DNA from 4 places in the Massilia sp. 9096 genome. Region 1 is predicted to be linked to each of the others. Evidence: predicted binding sites of a transcription regulator. Region 1 holds the regulator's gene; each other region holds the start of a gene.

Region 1 (4,128 bases):
GCGCGAACGTGAACCAGAACCAGAACCAGGTCGACCTGGCCGGCAACGTCGACATCCAGCGTCCCGGCGCACCGGCGCGCCCGGGCATGGGCGCGCTGCAGCCGCTGCGCATCCGCACCGAGGCCATGACGCTGCTGACGGACGACGAGATCGCCAAGACCCAACTGCCGATCACCATGACGCTGGGCGACGCCAAGGTCGACGCCATCGGCATGGTAGCCAACAACGCAACCCAACAGATCCAGCTGGGCGGCCGCGGCACGGCCACTTTCCCGCCGCGCCAGCAGCGCTGAAGCCCTACTAGAGAGGACAAGCACCCATGAAAAAAATACTCGCTGCCGCCATCTTCCTGTTGCCGCTGGCCGCATCGGCCGAGAAAGCGGACGCCCTCAAGCCGATCAAGATCGACTACAACGATGCCCACGTCGACCAGGTCACGCAGAACTACATCGCCACCGGCAACGTGGTCATCACGCGCGGCACCATGATCCTGAAGTCGGACAAGGCCGAAGTGCAGGAGACCCCGGACGGCTACCGCACCTTCATCCTGACCGCTGCGCCGGGCAAGCTGGCCACCTTCCGCCAGCACCGCGACGACGGCCCCAACATGTGGGACGAAGGCCAGGCCCAGCGCATCGAGTACGACGAGCGCAACGACCTGGTCAAGCTGTTCTCGAAGGCCGTCATCAAGCAGCTCGACGGCACGAAAGTAACGCAGGAGATGGACAGCGAATTCATCTCGTACGACAACCGCAAGGAAGTCCTGGTCGGCCGCAACGACGCCAACGGCGAGAACAAGGTCGGCAATGGCCGCGGCAGCATGACGCTGCAGCCGCACCGCGCACCGGCCGGCGCTGCAGCGCCCGCACCGGCGGCGGCGCCTGGCGCCCCATCTGCCGCACCCGCGGCCACACCGGCCGCCACCCCCGCCGCGGCGCAACCGGCAGCGGCAGGGAACAAGTGATGGAGGTGCGCAACGACGCAGCCGCGATCGCGTGCGGCAGCACCCTGGTCGTCAAGGGTCTCCAGAAAAGCTACGGCAAGCGCCTGGTGGTGCGCGACGTTTCGCTCGAAGTCGCGTGCGGCGAGGTGGTCGGCCTGCTCGGCCCGAACGGCGCCGGCAAGACCACGTCGTTCTACATGATCGTCGGCCTGGTGCCGTCGGACGCCGGCACCATCGAAGTCAACGGCGCCGACATCAGCAGCCTGCCGATCCACCGGCGCGCGCTGATGGGCCTGTCCTACCTGCCGCAGGAAGCCTCGGTGTTCCGCCGCCTGACGGTCGAGGAAAACATCCGCGCGGTGCTCGAGCTGCAGCGCGAGAACGGCAAGCCGCTGTCCAAGGCGCGCATCAACGAGCGCCTCGACCAGCTGCTGGGCGAGCTGCAGATCGACAAGCTGCGCCAGAACCCGGCGCTGTCGCTGTCGGGCGGCGAACGGCGCCGCGTCGAGATCGCGCGCGCGCTCGCGACCGATCCGCGCTTCGTGCTGCTGGACGAGCCGTTCGCGGGCGTGGACCCGATCGCCGTGATCGAGATCCAGCGCATCGTGCGCTTCCTGAAGGAGCGCGGGATCGGCGTGCTGATCACCGACCACAACGTGCGCGAGACGCTCGGCATCTGCGACCGCGCCTACATCATCAACCAGGGTGCGGTGCTGGCCTCCGGCCGGCCCGACGACATCATCGCCGACGAATCGGTACGCCGCGTGTATCTGGGTGAACACTTCAGAATGTAGTTATGAAACAGACGCTGCAACTCAAGACATCACAGCATCTTGCGCTCACGCCGCAACTCCAGCAGTCGATCCGCCTGCTGCAGCTGTCCACTCTCGAGCTGCACCAGGAAATCGAGCAGGTCCTGAGTGATAATCCGCTGCTCGAACGGCTCGACGATCCGCTCGACCGCTCGGTGCGCCTGCTGGGCGACGGCGCCATCAACAACGCCCCGGCCACGCCGGGCGAGGCTCCCAGCCCGGCCAACGCCAACGGCAGCGACGAGCACAGCGCGCCGGCCGCGAACGCCGAGGGCGAGGGCCACGAAGGCGGCGACGACGTGCACGCCGCCGAGCACGACGGCGACTGGGGCGAGGGCGGCCGGTCGAGCGGCGGCGGCGAGGAAGAGGATGGCCGTCCGCAGCTCGAGGCCAGCCCGGTCTCGCTGCGCGAACACCTGATGGAGCAGGTGCGCATGACCTGCGCCGCGGCGCGCGACTGCGCCCTGGTCGAGCTGATCGTCGACGCGCTCGACGACAACGGCTACCTCGAGGAATCGCTGGACGACATCCACGCGCGCCTGCCGGAAGAGCTCGAGATCGAGTTCGACGAACTGCGCACCGCGCTGTCGATGGTGCAGAGCCTCGACCCGGCGGGCGTGGGCGCGCGCAGCGCCGCCGAGTGCCTGGCGCTGCAGATCCGCCGCATGCCGGGCGTGCCGCTGGTGACGCGGCGCATGGCCCTGGTCATCGTCGAGCGCTACCTGAGCTGGTTCGCCCAGCGCGAATTCAACAAGCTGAAAAAGGCGCTCGACTGCGACGACGAGGACCTGCGCGAAGCCCAGGCCGTGATCCGCCGCTGCAACCCGCACCCGGGCGCCGCGTTCGCTTCGGACGTGTCGGACTTCGTGGTGCCGGACGTGATCGTGCGCCGCGCCAAGGATGGCTGGAGCGTGCAATTGAATCCCGAAGTGATGCCGCGCCTGCGCGTGAACAGCCTGTATGCGCAGGCGCTCAAGCAGGGCAAATCCGAGACCCAGATGAGCGCGCAGCTGCAGGAAGCCAAGTGGCTCATCAAGAACATGCGCCAGCGTTTCGACACGATCCTGCGCGTGGCCCAGGCCATCGTCGAACGGCAGCGCAACTTTTTCTCGCACGGCGCGGTTGCCATGCGGCCCCTTGTTTTACGCGAGATAGCTGATACACTAGGTTTACACGAGAGCACAATTTCTCGCGTCACAACGCAGAAATACATGCTGACCCCGCACGGCATGTTCGAGCTGAAGTATTTCTTCGGGAGCCACGTTGCCACCGAGGCGGGAGGCGAAGCATCATCGACGGCCATCCGGGCTCTCATCGTACAACTCACAGGAGCAGAAGACCCCAAGAACCCTTTATCCGACAGCAAGATCGCGGAGATGCTAGGGGAACAGGGAATGGTCATTGCGCGGCGCACGGTCGCCAAATACCGTGAGGCGCTCAAGATCCCGCCCGTTAGCCTTCGCAAATCCTTGTAACAAACGCTGCCTGTTGCGCTCCTGCGCACGCTTGCGGCAGCGTATCTTCAAAGGAGTGTGTGTATGAATCTCACCATCAGCGGCCATCACCTCGATGTCACCCCAGCCATCCGTGAATACGTACAGAACAAGCTCGAACGCATCACCCGCCATTTCGATCAAGTGATCGATTCCCACGTCATCCTCTGCATCGACAATCTCACCGAAAAAGACAAACGCCAAAAGGCCGAGATCAATCTGCGGGTGGCGGGAAAGATCCTGCATATCGCCAGCGCCGCGCACGACCTGTACGCCGCGATCGACATGCTGATGGACCGCCTGGACAGGCAGGTCGTCAAATACAAGCAGATGCTGCAGAATCATAGTCACACCGGACACAAGCGCATGCTGGATGAAGGAGACAGTGCAGCCGCCACGGCCTGACGCCGTCCGCAGCACAGCATGACGAAGGGCGCACTGGCGCCCTTTTCGTTTTATGATGCGGCTAGATCAACCATCTCCGACATCATGAGCGCAGACGCTACCCGCGAACACGTGCAGACCCGCATTGCCAACGGCACCGGCACCTTTACCCTCGACCGGCCCAAGGCCCTCAATTCGCTGTCGCTCGACATGGTGCGTGCGCTGACGCAGACCCTGCTGCTCTGGCGCGACGATCCTGCGGTCGATGCGGTCGTCATCGCCAGCAGCAGCGAAAAAGCGCTGTGCGCGGGCGGCGACATCCGCTTCTTTTACGAAGCCGGCCGTGCCACGCCGGGCGGTGGCAGCGCGCTGCTCGAAGATTTCTTCACCGAAGAATACGCGCTCAATCACCTGATCCATTTTTATCCCAAGCCCTACATCGCGCTGATGGATGGCGTCGTCATGGGCGGCGGCATGGGCATCGCGCAAGGCGGCC
Region 2 (4,128 bases), 990 kb from region 1:
GGCGATTCCGGCATCGTGTACTGCCTGTCGCGCAAAAAGGTCGAGGAGACCGCGGCCTTCCTGAACGAGCACGGCATCCGCGCCCTGGCCTACCACGCCGGCATGGACCACGAGCTGCGCGCCTCCAACCAGTCGCGCTTCCTGCGCGAAGACAACATCGTGATGGTCGCGACCATCGCCTTCGGCATGGGCATCGACAAGCCGGACGTGCGCTTCGTGTGCCACCTCGACCTGCCGAAGTCGCTTGAAGGCTACTACCAGGAAACCGGCCGCGCCGGCCGCGACGGCCTGCCCTCGAACGCCTGGATGGCCTACGGGCTGCAGGACGTGGTGCTGCAGCGCCGGATGATCGACGAATCGGAAGCCGACGAGAATTTCAAGCGCGTGCTGTCGTCCAAGCTCGACGCCATGCTCGGCCTGTGCGAAACGCTGTCGTGCCGCCGGATGCGCCTGCTCGAATACTTCGGCGAGCGCTCCGGCCCCTGCGGCAACTGCGATACCTGCCTGATCCCGCCGGTCTCGTTCGACGCCACCGTGCCGGTGCAAAAGCTGCTGTCGGCCATCTATCGCTGCGACCAGCGCTTCGCGGCCGGCCACATCATCGACGTGCTGCGCGGGGTGGAATCGGAGCGCATCACCCAGTGGCACCACGACAAATTGTCGGTGTACGGCGTGGGGTCCGAGCGCAGCGAGCAGGAATGGCGCGCCATCGTGCGCCAGGTGATCGCGCTCGGCCTGGTCACGGTCGACCACGACGCCTACAGCTCACTCAAGCTGACGGAAGCGGCGCGCGCCGTGCTCAAGGGCGAGCAGAAGGTCTCGCTGCGCCAGTACCAGAAGCCGGTCAAGCCGAAGCGCACCTCGACCCCGCGCGGCAGCTACGAACAGCTGGAACTGTCCAAGTCCGAGCAGGCGATTTTCGAAAAGCTGCGCTGGTGGCGCGTCGAGACCGCGCGCACCCACGGCGTGCCCGCGTACGTGGTGTTCCAGGATGCGACCTTGCGCGAGATCGCCAAGAACAAGCCGACTTCGCTCGACCAATTGCGCGGCGTGTCGGGCGTGGGCGAGAAAAAGCTGGCTTCCTACGGCGACGAGATCGTCGGCCTGATCAGCGAAATGCTGTAACTCGCTCGCGTAACAGGCGGGCGAACGTTCTGCCCGCTGCTAGCTTCCCGCTGCCGCCTTTCACAACCACCTGCATGCATGCGCGTCGATGCGCGCGTGGCTTACTTTTTCTTGAAAACCAGGTCCCAGACACCGTGGCCGAGCTTCAGGCCGCGGTTCTCGAACTTGGTCAGCGGGCGGTACGACGGCTTCTCCGCATAGGCTTCAGCCGTGTTCTGCAGGGCCGGCTCGGCGCCGAGCACGTCCAGCATCTGGACCGCGTAGTCTTCCCAGTCGGTCGCGCAGTGGATATAGCCGCCCGGCTGCAGCTTCTGGCACAGCAGCTGCACGAACGCCGGCTGGATCAGGCGGCGCTTGTTGTGGCGCGCCTTGTGCCACGGGTCGGGGAAGAAGATGTGCACGCCGGCCAGGGTGCCGTCGGCGATCATGTTGTTCAGCACTTCCACGGCATCGTGCTGGATCAGGCGCAGGTTCGCGATGCCCTGCTCGCCGATCTGCTTGAGCAGGCTGCCCACGCCCGGCGTGTGCACCTCGACGCCGACGAAGTCGACATCCGGCATGGCTTCGGCGATGTGGGCGGTGGTGTCGCCCATGCCGAAGCCGATCTCCAGCACCAGCGGGGCCTGGCGCCCGAACGGCGCGTGGAAGTCGAACGGCTCTTTGCGGTACTCGACCAGGAACCGCGGCCCGAACTCTTCCAGCGCACGCGCCTGCCCGGTCGACAGGCGGCCGGCCCGCGTGACGAAACTGCGGATACGGTGCTCGGTCGGGTCGTAGAGCATCGGCCGGCCCTGGCTATTGGTAGGCGTATCGGAAGACATGATCGATCTGGAGGAAGAGAAAAGGGTCGACATTATAGCCTAGCTTGGCTGTCGAAAATTCTTACATCGCCAGCCTGGCGCGCCAACAGATGCCTGTTCCATAAAGTAATTTCCTTAAGGCATGAAAATTGCTCATGTAAAAGGTTGCGTTAAGTAATTTGCAAAGTCCTAAGGAGTGAACGATGTTGAATATCCGTAGATGGGTGCCGGCAGCAGTCCTCGCCGCATGCGCGCTGCCCGCCTGTGCAGACCCGGTCCAGGCGGCCGCCCGGATCGGGCACGAGCAAGTGTATGTCGCCATGATCGATACGGCCGGCGACGACATGCCGGAGCCGGCCTCGCTGGCGCTGATCGGCCTGGGCGTACTGGGCCTGATCGCCTTCCGCCGCAAGTTCTGAAGCGGCCGCATGCGGCCGATCCTGAACCCGGTTACGCCGAGCTGAGCGTGCGCAGCCGCGGTTCTCGGACATAATGGACGCTTCGCAGACTGGAGAATCGTCCATGCAACGCCAGAATCACCCGATCGCGACCGAAGACAACGTCGCCAGCTTCCAGCTCACCTCGTTCCACTTCGGGACGCCGGTCGACGGCAGCGCCGGCGACGCCGCTACAAAGGCCAAGAAGGTCTACCTGCAGGCCTCGCTGCACGCCGACGAGGTGCCGGCGATGCTGGTCGCGCACGCGCTCAAGCGCGAACTGGAAAAGCTGGACGCCGCGGGCCGCGTCAAGGGCGAAATCATCCTGGTCCCCGCCGCCAATCCGATCGGGCTGTCCCAGGTCATCCACGGCGCCCCCTTCGGCCGCTTCGACCTGGCCAGCGGCGTCAACTTCAACCGCAACTACAAGCACGTCGCCGAGTCGCTCAAGACCTCGCTGGCCGGCGAGCTCGGGCCCGACGCCCACGCCAACGCGGCCCTCGTGCGCGCGCACGCGCGGCGCGCGGTGGCCGAGTGGCAGCCGAAGTCGGCGACGCAGGAACTCAAGAAGCGGCTGCTGTCGATGGCCATCGACGCCGACATCATGCTCGACCTGCACTGCGATAACGAAGCGGTGCTGCACCTGTACACCGGCACCCCGCTGGCCGAACGCGTGCAGCCGCTGGCCGACCTGCTCGGCGCGCATGCGGTGCTGCTGGCCACCGAGTCCGGCGGCGAACCCTTCGACGAGGCCTGCAGCCGCGTGTGGTGGGAGCTGGCCGAGCACTTCGGCGACGCCACGCCGATCCCGCTCGGCTGCGTCGGCGTGACGGTCGAGCTGCGCGGCGAGAACGACGTGCGCTACGACCTGGCCGACCGCGACGCGCGCGCGATCCTGCAATACCTTGCGCGCGAAGGCGTGCTGGCGCTCGACGGCCTCGACCCGCTGCCCGCGCCGCTGTGCGCACCGACCCCGCTGGCGGGCGTGGAATCGCTGGAGGCGCCGCATTCGGGCGTGCTGGTGTTCCTCAAGACGCTGGGCGAGCAGGTCGCCGCCGGCGACGCCGTGGCCGACATCGTCAACCCGGTCAGCGGCCGGACCACGACGCTGCATGCCGGCCGCGCCGGTGTCCTGTTCGCCAGCACGGCGCACCGCCACCTGCTGCGCGGAATGCATGTGTGTAAGATCGCGGGCAGCGAGGCCCACCGCAGCGGCAGCCTGCTGTCCGCCTGATACGTCATCAAGGAGGCTGCTACAACCGTAGCGAGCTGCAGCAGTGTTGGTTGAGAAGCGCAGCTGTACAAGCGTACAGCGAGCATCGCAGACCGACAATGCCACGCGCAGTAGGTCGTGGAAGCCTCACGCCGCCAGTGGCTGGTCCAGCAGGTAGCGCTTGACCAGCAGCGGCGCCATCGCCTCCGCCGGCATCGGCCGCGCGATCAGGTAGCCCTGCACCTCGTTGCAGCCGAGCGCGCGCAGCAGCGCCAGCTGTTCGTGGTTCTCGACACCCTCGGCCACCACCTCCATCCCGAGCGCGTGCGCCATCGACACGATCGCCTGGAAGAACACGGTGCCCTCCTTCGAGCGTCCCAGCTCGGCGGTGAACGAGCGGTCGACCTTCAGCACGTCCATCTTCATGCGCTGCAGCTGCGACAGCGACGAGTAGCCGGTGCCGAAATCGTCGACGTGCAGCTTGACCCCGAGCGCGCGGATCGCCGCCAGCTCGGCCAGGATCGCGTCCTGGTCGCCCATCATCGCCGATTCG
Region 3 (4,128 bases), 570 kb from region 1:
GCTTCGCGCGCCAGCTGCTGGGCTTCCTCGACGCTCGGGAAATAGTCCGGCATGCGGTAGCCGAGCCAGGCATAGGCCGAGTACATCCGGCAGGTGTCTTCGACTTCCTGCAGGTTCTTCCAGAACAGTTCCTGCGGCTGCGGTTCGAGCTTGCAGACGCGCTTCTTGGCCAGCGACTGCGCCCAGTGCGACCAGGCGTTTTCCAGCGCCGGCACCCGGGTCGAGACCGGCACCAGAGACAGCGTGAACTTTTCGGCCACGCTCAAGTCGAGCGTATCGAGCCACTCGGCGCGCTCGTTCTGCTCTTCGGTAATGCGCGGATAAAAGAAGCCGTCCGGCACGTCGATGTTGTGTACGAAGCGGCGCAGCAGTTTCACCAGCGAGGTCTCGCCGGTGACGGCAGCGATCCGGTGCAGCTGCTCGAGCGAAGGCGCGACCGCGAACCCGGTGGCCGGCACCGGCGGGATCTTTTCCTTCATCAGCGAGCGCATGATCTGGTGGGTGTCGTCGTCGTAGCCGGCGACGAAACCTTCCTCGTGCACGCCGAAGCGCCCTGCCCGCCCGGCGATCTGCTTGGCCAGCGCGGCCGAGATCTCTTCTTCCTCGACGCCGTTGTATTTGACGGCCGTGGTCATCACGATGCGCTGGATCGGCATGTTCAAGCCCATCGCCAGCGCGTCGGTGCCGACCACGATGTCGGCCTGGCCTTCCCGGAACCGCTCGGCCTGGGCGCGCCGCACTTCCGGCGACAGATTGCCGTAGACGGTGGCGACCGACAGCCCGGTCTCGGTGATCATGTCTCTCCACATCAGTACGTCGCGCCGGGAAAAGGCGATGACGGCGTCGCCGCGTTTCAAGTTGCGGATCTTGCGCACGGCGCTCGGCTCCATGGACAGCGGCGCCTTGCGTTTCAAGACGTGCACTTCCAGTGGACACTCCAGGCGCGCGGCCAGCGCCTCGATCGCGCGTCGTGCTTCGGGCGCCCCGACCAGGTAGACGGTCGAGGCCGGCGCGCCGCACACGGCCGCGGTCCAGGCGGCGCCGCGGTCGCGGTCGGCCAGCATCTGGATCTCGTCGATCACCGCGACCTCGACCTTGGTGCGGGTGTCGAGCATCTCGACCGTGCTGGCGACGTGGGTCGCGCCTTCGGCCAGGCGGCGCTCCTCGCCGGTGACCAGGCTGACCTTGATCGGCTCGCCGTCTTCGCTGTAGGTGTTCTGCAGGCGCTCGAAGTTTTCCAGCGCCAGCAGGCGCAGCGGCGCCAGGTAGACGCCGCTCCCGGCCTGGGCCAGGTGTTCCATCGCGCGGTGCGTCTTGCCGGAATTGGTCGGCCCGAGCAGCGCAATGAATTTCCTGCCCATCCTGCTGGCGACCTCGAACGATTGCGGGTACTCGGCCAGGTTGATGCTTTCCTTGGTGCGCGCGGCGTAGCGTTCCTCGCGCTCGCGCTCGACCGCGTGTTCGAGGCGCTGGCGGATGCGCTCGAACACATACTCGGCCGGCTCGGAGGTCTCCAGCTCTTCGAGGACGTGCAGGAACAGCATCGGGTCGAAGCCCTCTTCCTCGCACTGGTCGGCCACCTCGATGACGAACTCCTCGACCTCCTGGTTCAGGTCGTCGATGGCGTCGCGCGTGGCGCGCTCCTCGACCAGCTCGCGCCGCGCCAGCAAGTCCATCTTTCTCCATTTGCTCGGTTTCGCGAGCACGCCGCGCGCCGGCACCAGGCGGTACGCGACGTGCAGGCCGTCGACGCGCACCGCGCCCGAGAAGCGCAGGAAGACACGGCCCTCCATCTTGACCAGCTCGACGCCTTTCGCGTCCAGCTTGAGCTCGCGCGTGAGGAAATCGTCGTCGTCCTGGGTGTCGTCGACGTCGGTATCGGGGTGGTGGCGTGGATGGTTCATATGGGCTTGGTACGCAAAATCTTCATGGCAGCACTATAGCGGATGCGGCCGCGCCTGCGCACGCACGGTACAGCCAGGAACCGATCGGCATGCGCCGCGGGATCGCCGGTGGCCCGCCAATGACAAACGGCCCCGCAGGGCCGTCCATCGACAATGCAGAACCTGTCCGCGAAGGTGATCAGCTCTTGCGGCGACGCAGTGCGAGCGCGCCCATGCCCAGGCCTATCAGCGCCAGCGACGCCGGTTCCGGGACGTTGGTGGTCGTGTCCAGGTTGGTCGCTTGGGCCGTCAGGGTCGAGCTGACGAAAATGTAGTCGCCAGAGGTCGAGCTGAGGTTGACCGTCAGCTGGCCGTCTTTCGCCAGGTCGGCCAGCGATTTTTGCAAGTTGACCGTATAGGACTTTTCCTGGTGGTTCGGCACGTTGCTGCCGGTATAGGTTTGCAGGAACTTACCGGAACCGATGTCGAACTCGAAGCTTTCGTCGCCTGCGTTGTCGGTCAGGGTGAAGGTCAGCACGCCGCTGGTCAGGGACTGGGTCAGCGGGTTGTAACCTTTGCTCAGAATATCGAAGTTGATGTCGTAACCGTCGACGTCGCTCTTGTTGATCTTGACTTGTTTGGACGGCGTGATGGTTTGGGTATACGTCAAGACACTTGCGTGAGCAAAGACGGTAGCGGTGGACAGGGCGATGGTGGCGAACAGGTGTTTGACGATGGACATTTAGATTTCTCCTAGTTTTGGTATTTGCATATAAGCATTTACCGTGCCAGGAAAGAAATCTTATTTAAAACAAACACTTATTTACACTCAACAAGATTTACGTCGCTGAGTGTAAAGAAAATAGACAATTATTTAAGAATCTCTCATTTTTGTTAACTTTCGCCAGCCTTTTTATTTCTTAAAGAAACTATTTTCCCAAACTCTGTTAAATTATTTCTTGAAAGTATTTATTATTTTTCCATAAAGAAATAACAGATGAATTTTTGATTACTTGATGTAAGGAAAACCGACACTACCGCCCTGCTGACGCAGATCAAGCCATATGGAAGGACGCGGTGAGCGCCGATACCGTCGTGTGCGACGGCTGTGATCGGTGGGATGGGAAAGAAGAAGAAACACGATCAAGCGCGAGGCTGGGCGCCTTCGCGGAAGCGCCAGGCAGGCGCTTCCCTGTGCACGACGTCAGGCTGCGACGCCCGCCTCGTGCGCCTGCTGGTCGGCGTGGTACGACGAACGCACCATCGCGCCGACGGCCGCGTGCACGAAGCCCATCTCGTACGCGGCTTCCTCGAACTTCTTGAACTGGTCCGGGTGCACGTAGCGGCGCACCGGCAGGTGCGAGTTCGACGGCGCCAGGTACTGGCCGATGGTCAGCATGTCGATGTCGTGCGCGCGCATGTCGCGCATGACTTCGAGGATTTCATCGTCGGTCTCGCCCAGGCCGACCATCAGGCCCGATTTCGTCACGGCGCTCGGGTACTTCTGCTTGAATTGCTTGAGCAGCTCGAGCGAGTGCTTGTAGTCGGCGCCCGGGCGCGCTTCCTTGTACAGGCGCGGCACGGTTTCCAGGTTGTGGTTCATCACGTCCGGCAGACCGTCGGCGAAGATGTTCAACGCCTTGTCGAGGCGGCCGCGGAAGTCCGGCACCAGCACTTCGATCTTGGTGTTCGGCGACAATGCGCGGGTCTTGCTGATGCACTCGACGAAGTGGCCGGCGCCGCCGTCGCGCAGGTCGTCGCGGTCGACCGAGGTGATCACGACATACGACAGGCGCAGGTCGGCGATAGTTTTAGCCAGGTTGCCCGGCTCGTTGACGTCGAGCGGGTCGGGACGGCCGTGGCCGACGTCGCAGAACGGGCAACGGCGCGTGCACTTGTCGCCCATGATCATGAAGGTCGCGGTGCCCTTGCCGAAGCATTCGCCGATGTTCGGGCAGCTCGCTTCTTCGCACACCGTGACCAGGTTGTTGGCGCGCAGGATGTCCTTGATCTCGTAGAAGCGCGACGAGGCGCTCGCGGCCTTCACGCGGATCCAGTCCGGCTTTTTCAGGCGCTCGTGCTGCTCGAGCGGGACGATCTTGATCGGGATGCGCGAGGTCTTGTCGGCGCCCTTCTGCTTGTCGCTGGCGTTGTAGGCGGATGCTGCGGCGCTGCCGGTGTCGATTTCGGAAGTCATTGTGTTCTCTGCCACGAGGGCGTTCAATGGGTGGGTTCGTTGGCGGGC
Region 4 (4,128 bases), 630 kb from region 1:
AAGTGGAACTGCGACCACAACTCACCCAGGTGGTTTTCCAGCGGCGTGCCGGACAGGCACAGGCGGTGGCGTGCATTCAGCGAACCGGCCGTCTGCGCCGCTTTCGAGCGCGTGTTCTTGATGTAGTGCGACTCGTCCAGGATCACCAGGTGATACTCGTGCTCGCGCAGCTTTTCCTCGTCGCGCGGCAGCAAGGCGTAGGTGGTCAGCACGATGTCGGCACCGTCGATCTGGTCGAACAGGTCCATGCGTTCCTTGCCTTGCAGCAGCAGCACTTTCAGGCTGGGGGCGAAACGCGCCGATTCTTCCATCCAGTTCATCATGAGGCTGGTCGGGGCGATCACCAGCGCCGGCGCGGTCAGGCGACCGGCTTCCTTTTCGGTCAGGATGTGCGCGATGGTCTGCACGGTCTTGCCGAGGCCCATGTCGTCGGCCAGGATGCCGCCCAGGTCGTACTCGCGCAGGAACTGCATCCAGGCCAGGCCGTCGAGCTGGTAGTCGCGCAGCGTGGCTTGCAAACCCTGCGGCGCGTCGACCTTTTTGACCTTGCCGAACTGGCTCAGCTTGCGGCCGGTTTCGCGCAGGCGCTCGCCGCCGGTCCAGTTGAACTCGGCGCCGCGCGCCAGTTCTTCCAGGCGCGCAGCGTCCAGCGTTGACAAGCGCACTTTGTTTTTGATCTTGTCGTTAAAATACAACTCACCCAGTGTGGCCAGGATCGGTTTGACGCGCCCCCAGGGCAGCGCAACGCGCACGCCGTCCGGTAGCGTGGCCAGCATCTGGTCGGCCTCGCCGTGGAAAGCCAGCACTTCCGGATTGAAATCGCTCGGCGCGCTGCGGATCAGCTGCACCAGCACCGGCAGCAGCGGCACGCGCTTGCGGTTGACCACGATGCCGAGTTCCAGCTCGAACCAGGCGTTGCCGGCCTCGACCGGTTCGTCGATCTGCGCGTACCAGTCCTCGACCGGCACCACGTCGTAGCGGTACTTCGGCGACTTCTGCACGTGCCAGCCGATGTCCGACAGCGCGTCGAGTTCGTTTTCGGCAAAGCGCAGCCAGTGCGCCTGGCCGTCCAGCAGCAGCGCGCCGGGCAGCGCCGACAAGGGCGCCGTGGCCGGCTTGCGGAAGCCGATCTCGCTGAGCATGTCGAGCGCGGCGGCTTCGAACGCTTCGTTGCGCTGGATGACTTCGGTGACGTCGCCGATCTGGCGCACCACGCGCTGGGCCGGGTCGAACGAGATGCGCTGGCCGTCGTAGTCGAACGACAGGACCGCGAAGTCCTGCCAGCGCTGGCCCGTGCCTTCAGCCAGCGGCAGCGCGTCGAGCAGCAGGTGCGGCTGCGGCTTGACGTCGTCGCGGATGCGCTGCGTGAGCGGCTGCGGCAGAGGCATCAGCTGCTGCAGGCCGTGCGCCAGCAGCAGCTGCGACACGCGTTTCTTGTCGGTGCCGCTCAGCGGCGGCGCTTGCGAGACCAGCGCCTGCAAGTCCGCCAGCGAGATGTCGATGCCGCCGCGGTTCAGGTCCAGCGGACCGCAGGACAGGTTGTCGATATACCAGGGCGGATCGGTCGGCAGCATGTAGTCGACCAAGTCGGCGCCGGCGTGGGTCGCGCCCTTGGAAGGCTCCACCGACCAGCCGAGCTTGGCCGTACGGCCCTCGTCGCGCCAGATCAGATTGGCCTTGCGCACCGGACCGCCCTGCAGCGGGTACAGCAGGCCATTGGTCATGTCCGACCACGAATTCGCCCACAGCAGCTTGCCCTGGTCGAGCAGGTGCTGCAGCAGGATGGCGCCCACTTTACCCTTCGGCTCGGTCGCGCTGGTGCTCTGGTTAGAACCGCTGCGCATGGCGATGAACAGGCGCACCAGGTCTTCGTCGTCGCCTTCGAGATAGCTGGGGGGCGCCGACAGCAGCGAGAACACTTCACTCACCGGGCTGGCCGCGGCCACGTCGCCGTTCGGGCGCAGGCGCGCCTTGCACAGGCAGACCGCCACGTGGCGGCCGCCACTGGTCGGCGCCATGACATAAACAAATTTGTACTGGGCAGCCTTGGGGTCGGCAACCTCGGCGGTCAGCTTGGGCTGCGGATGCGCTGCCGCTTCGACCCTTTGCAGCCAGCTCAACACAGGCGCAGGCAAGGCTGGAGCGCGGGCGGGCGCTCGAGCGGGCGGTGCGTCGCTGATGTCGTCACGAGGTAAATCAACTGTGTGCATGGGTCTCACGAGTCTGGTATTTGAAAAAACAACAACCGTTATTATCCTTCATGCGAACAAAACTGTTTTGTTCGGAATCGCACTTAGCGGATGAAACATTACAAGCCGAAAAGATCAAAAGTTACACTCTTCCGCGCCGTTTGACTACCATGTCAGCAAGCAACAACGTTAGCTAGATAGGGTAAAAGCGTCAGAAAATCTTACAGTTCGCTGAGCTCATCAGTATTTCTTCAATCGGATCAGGCACTTAGTCAGCTGGCACGATATTTGCTATTATTACAACGAATCGCAATCAAATTGCTGCCTTTGTAAGACCTATCTGGAGATGAAATGAACAAATTGCTTTTGGCCGCGCTCATCGCATGCTGCGCCAACGCGTCCGCCGCTGTTCTGACTTTCGACGACCTCCCGGCCGGTTTGAAGGCCGTGCCCGATGGGTATGGCGGTTTCAACTGGAACAAGGATGCTGAGCTCGACGTGTACAGCCGACGCGACATCGCGACCAATAGCTTACCGATGGGTTACTCCAACGGCATCACTTCCGGCAGCCAGGCAAGCGTCAATGCCGGCGGCGATGTGCCGGTCACCGTGACCACGGCGACTGGCGGCACCTTCACCTTCACCGGCGCCAACTTCACCGCCACGGTCGGTACCGAGACCCTGACCTTCCTCGGTTACCTCAACGGCGACTTGACCGCATCGAGTGCGCCTTACCTGATCACCGATGCCGCCGCAACGACCATCACGCTGCCGGATTTTACGAACATCGACACGCTGCTGATCTTTAGCAAATCGCTCGGTTCCACCATGTTCGCCATGGACGACTTCGCCTTCACCGGCGGCAATCCGGGCAACCCGCCCGGCAACGGCGGCAACCCGGTGCCGGAACCGTTCAGCCTGAGCCTGATGGGCCTGGGCCTGGCCGCCATCGGCGCGGTGCGCCGCCGCAAGGGCTGAACCGGGCCTGACCCGGCCGGCACGAGCCGGCCCGGGCCGGGAGGCGCAGGCATCAGAACGTGAACGATGTCAAGACTGGCGCAATGGCCGCGATTGCGTATCATTGCCGGTCCGACTTATCGATTCACGTCTGCCCACGCCATGCTGCCCTCCATCGAACAACGCCTCGCTTCAGAACTGTCCGCCAAACCGGCGCAGGTGGCCGCCGCCATCGCCCTGCTCGACGAAGGCGCGACCGTCCCCTTCATCGCGCGCTACCGCAAGGAAGCCACCGGCGGCCTGGACGACATCCAGCTGCGCCTGCTGGAAGAGCGCCTGCGCTACCTGCGCGAGCTGGAAGAGCGCCGCGCGGCGATCGTCGCCTCGATCACCGAGCAGAACAAGATGACGCCGGAGCTGCTGCAGGCGATTTCCCTGGCCGAGGATAAGACCCGCCTGGAAGACCTGTACCTGCCATACAAGCAGAAGCGCCGCACCAAGGCCCAGATCGCGATCGAAGCCGGCCTGGCGCCGCTGGCTGACGGCCTGCTGACCGACCCGTCGCAAAACCCCGAAGACGTGGCCGCGCAATACCTGCGCGAAGCCTTCACCAACGCCGATGGCGTGAACAACCCCGGCGTGTCCGACACCAAGGCCGCGCTGGACGGCGCGCGCCAGATCCTGATGGAGCGCTTCGCCGAGGATGCCGAGCTGCTGCAATCGCTGCGCGAATACGTGCAGGACCACGGCGTGGTCGAATCGAAGGTCGTCGAAGGCAAGCAGGAAGAAGGCGAAAAGTTCGCCGACTATTTTGACTATTCCGAGACGCTGTCCACGGTCCCCTCGCACCGCGCGCTGGCGCTGCTGCGCGGGCGCCGCGAAGGCATCCTGGACGTCACCCTGCGTCTGGATTCCGAGGAGGAAAAGCCGAAGTGGGACGCGCCGCACAACCCGTGCGAGAGCCGCATCGCGGCGCGCTTCG

The links. The regulator sigma-54, encoded in region 1, starts transcription at its own class of promoters, with help from an activator protein. The targets are predictions, from matches to a motif close to TGGCANGNAANCTGCTTT.
Region 2: the regulator sigma-54 is predicted to act here: its motif matches at 2,064-2,081, upstream of FA90_RS25825 (PEP-CTERM sorting domain-containing protein).
Region 3: the regulator sigma-54 is predicted to act here: its motif matches at 2,657-2,674, upstream of FA90_RS18625 (PEP-CTERM sorting domain-containing protein).
Region 4: the regulator sigma-54 is predicted to act here: its motif matches at 2,467-2,484, upstream of FA90_RS25155 (PEP-CTERM sorting domain-containing protein).

What each region holds. Positions count from the first base shown of each region.
Region 1 is NZ_JQNN01000001.1:4,874,117-4,878,244, forward strand. Features, by position in the region: gene lptC (LPS export ABC transporter periplasmic protein LptC) at 1-293, shown strand, start outside; gene lptA (lipopolysaccharide transport periplasmic protein LptA) at 320-964, shown strand; gene lptB (LPS export ABC transporter ATP-binding protein) at 970-1,737, shown strand; gene FA90_RS21175 (RNA polymerase factor sigma-54) at 1,740-3,230, shown strand; gene hpf (ribosome hibernation-promoting factor, HPF/YfiA family) at 3,294-3,653, shown strand; gene FA90_RS21185 (enoyl-CoA hydratase/isomerase family protein) at 3,738-4,128, shown strand, end outside.
Region 2 is NZ_JQNN01000001.1:3,883,690-3,887,817, forward strand. Features, by position in the region: gene recQ (DNA helicase RecQ) at 1-1,125, shown strand, start outside; gene trmB (tRNA (guanosine(46)-N7)-methyltransferase TrmB) at 1,227-1,907, opposite strand; gene FA90_RS25825 (PEP-CTERM sorting domain-containing protein) at 2,129-2,344, shown strand; gene FA90_RS16790 (succinylglutamate desuccinylase/aspartoacylase family protein) at 2,448-3,596, shown strand; gene FA90_RS16795 (EAL domain-containing protein) at 3,723-4,128, opposite strand, start outside.
Region 3 is NZ_JQNN01000001.1:4,306,275-4,310,402, forward strand. Features, by position in the region: gene FA90_RS18620 (helicase-related protein) at 1-1,904, opposite strand, end outside; gene FA90_RS18625 (PEP-CTERM sorting domain-containing protein) at 2,083-2,625, opposite strand; gene lipA (lipoyl synthase) at 3,088-4,080, opposite strand; gene lipB (lipoyl(octanoyl) transferase LipB) at 4,104-4,128, opposite strand, start outside.
Region 4 is NZ_JQNN01000001.1:4,242,945-4,247,072, forward strand. Features, by position in the region: partial or broken gene FA90_RS18335 (DEAD/DEAH box helicase) at 1-2,210, opposite strand, end outside; gene FA90_RS25155 (PEP-CTERM sorting domain-containing protein) at 2,541-3,167, shown strand; gene FA90_RS18345 (Tex family protein) at 3,309-4,128, shown strand, end outside.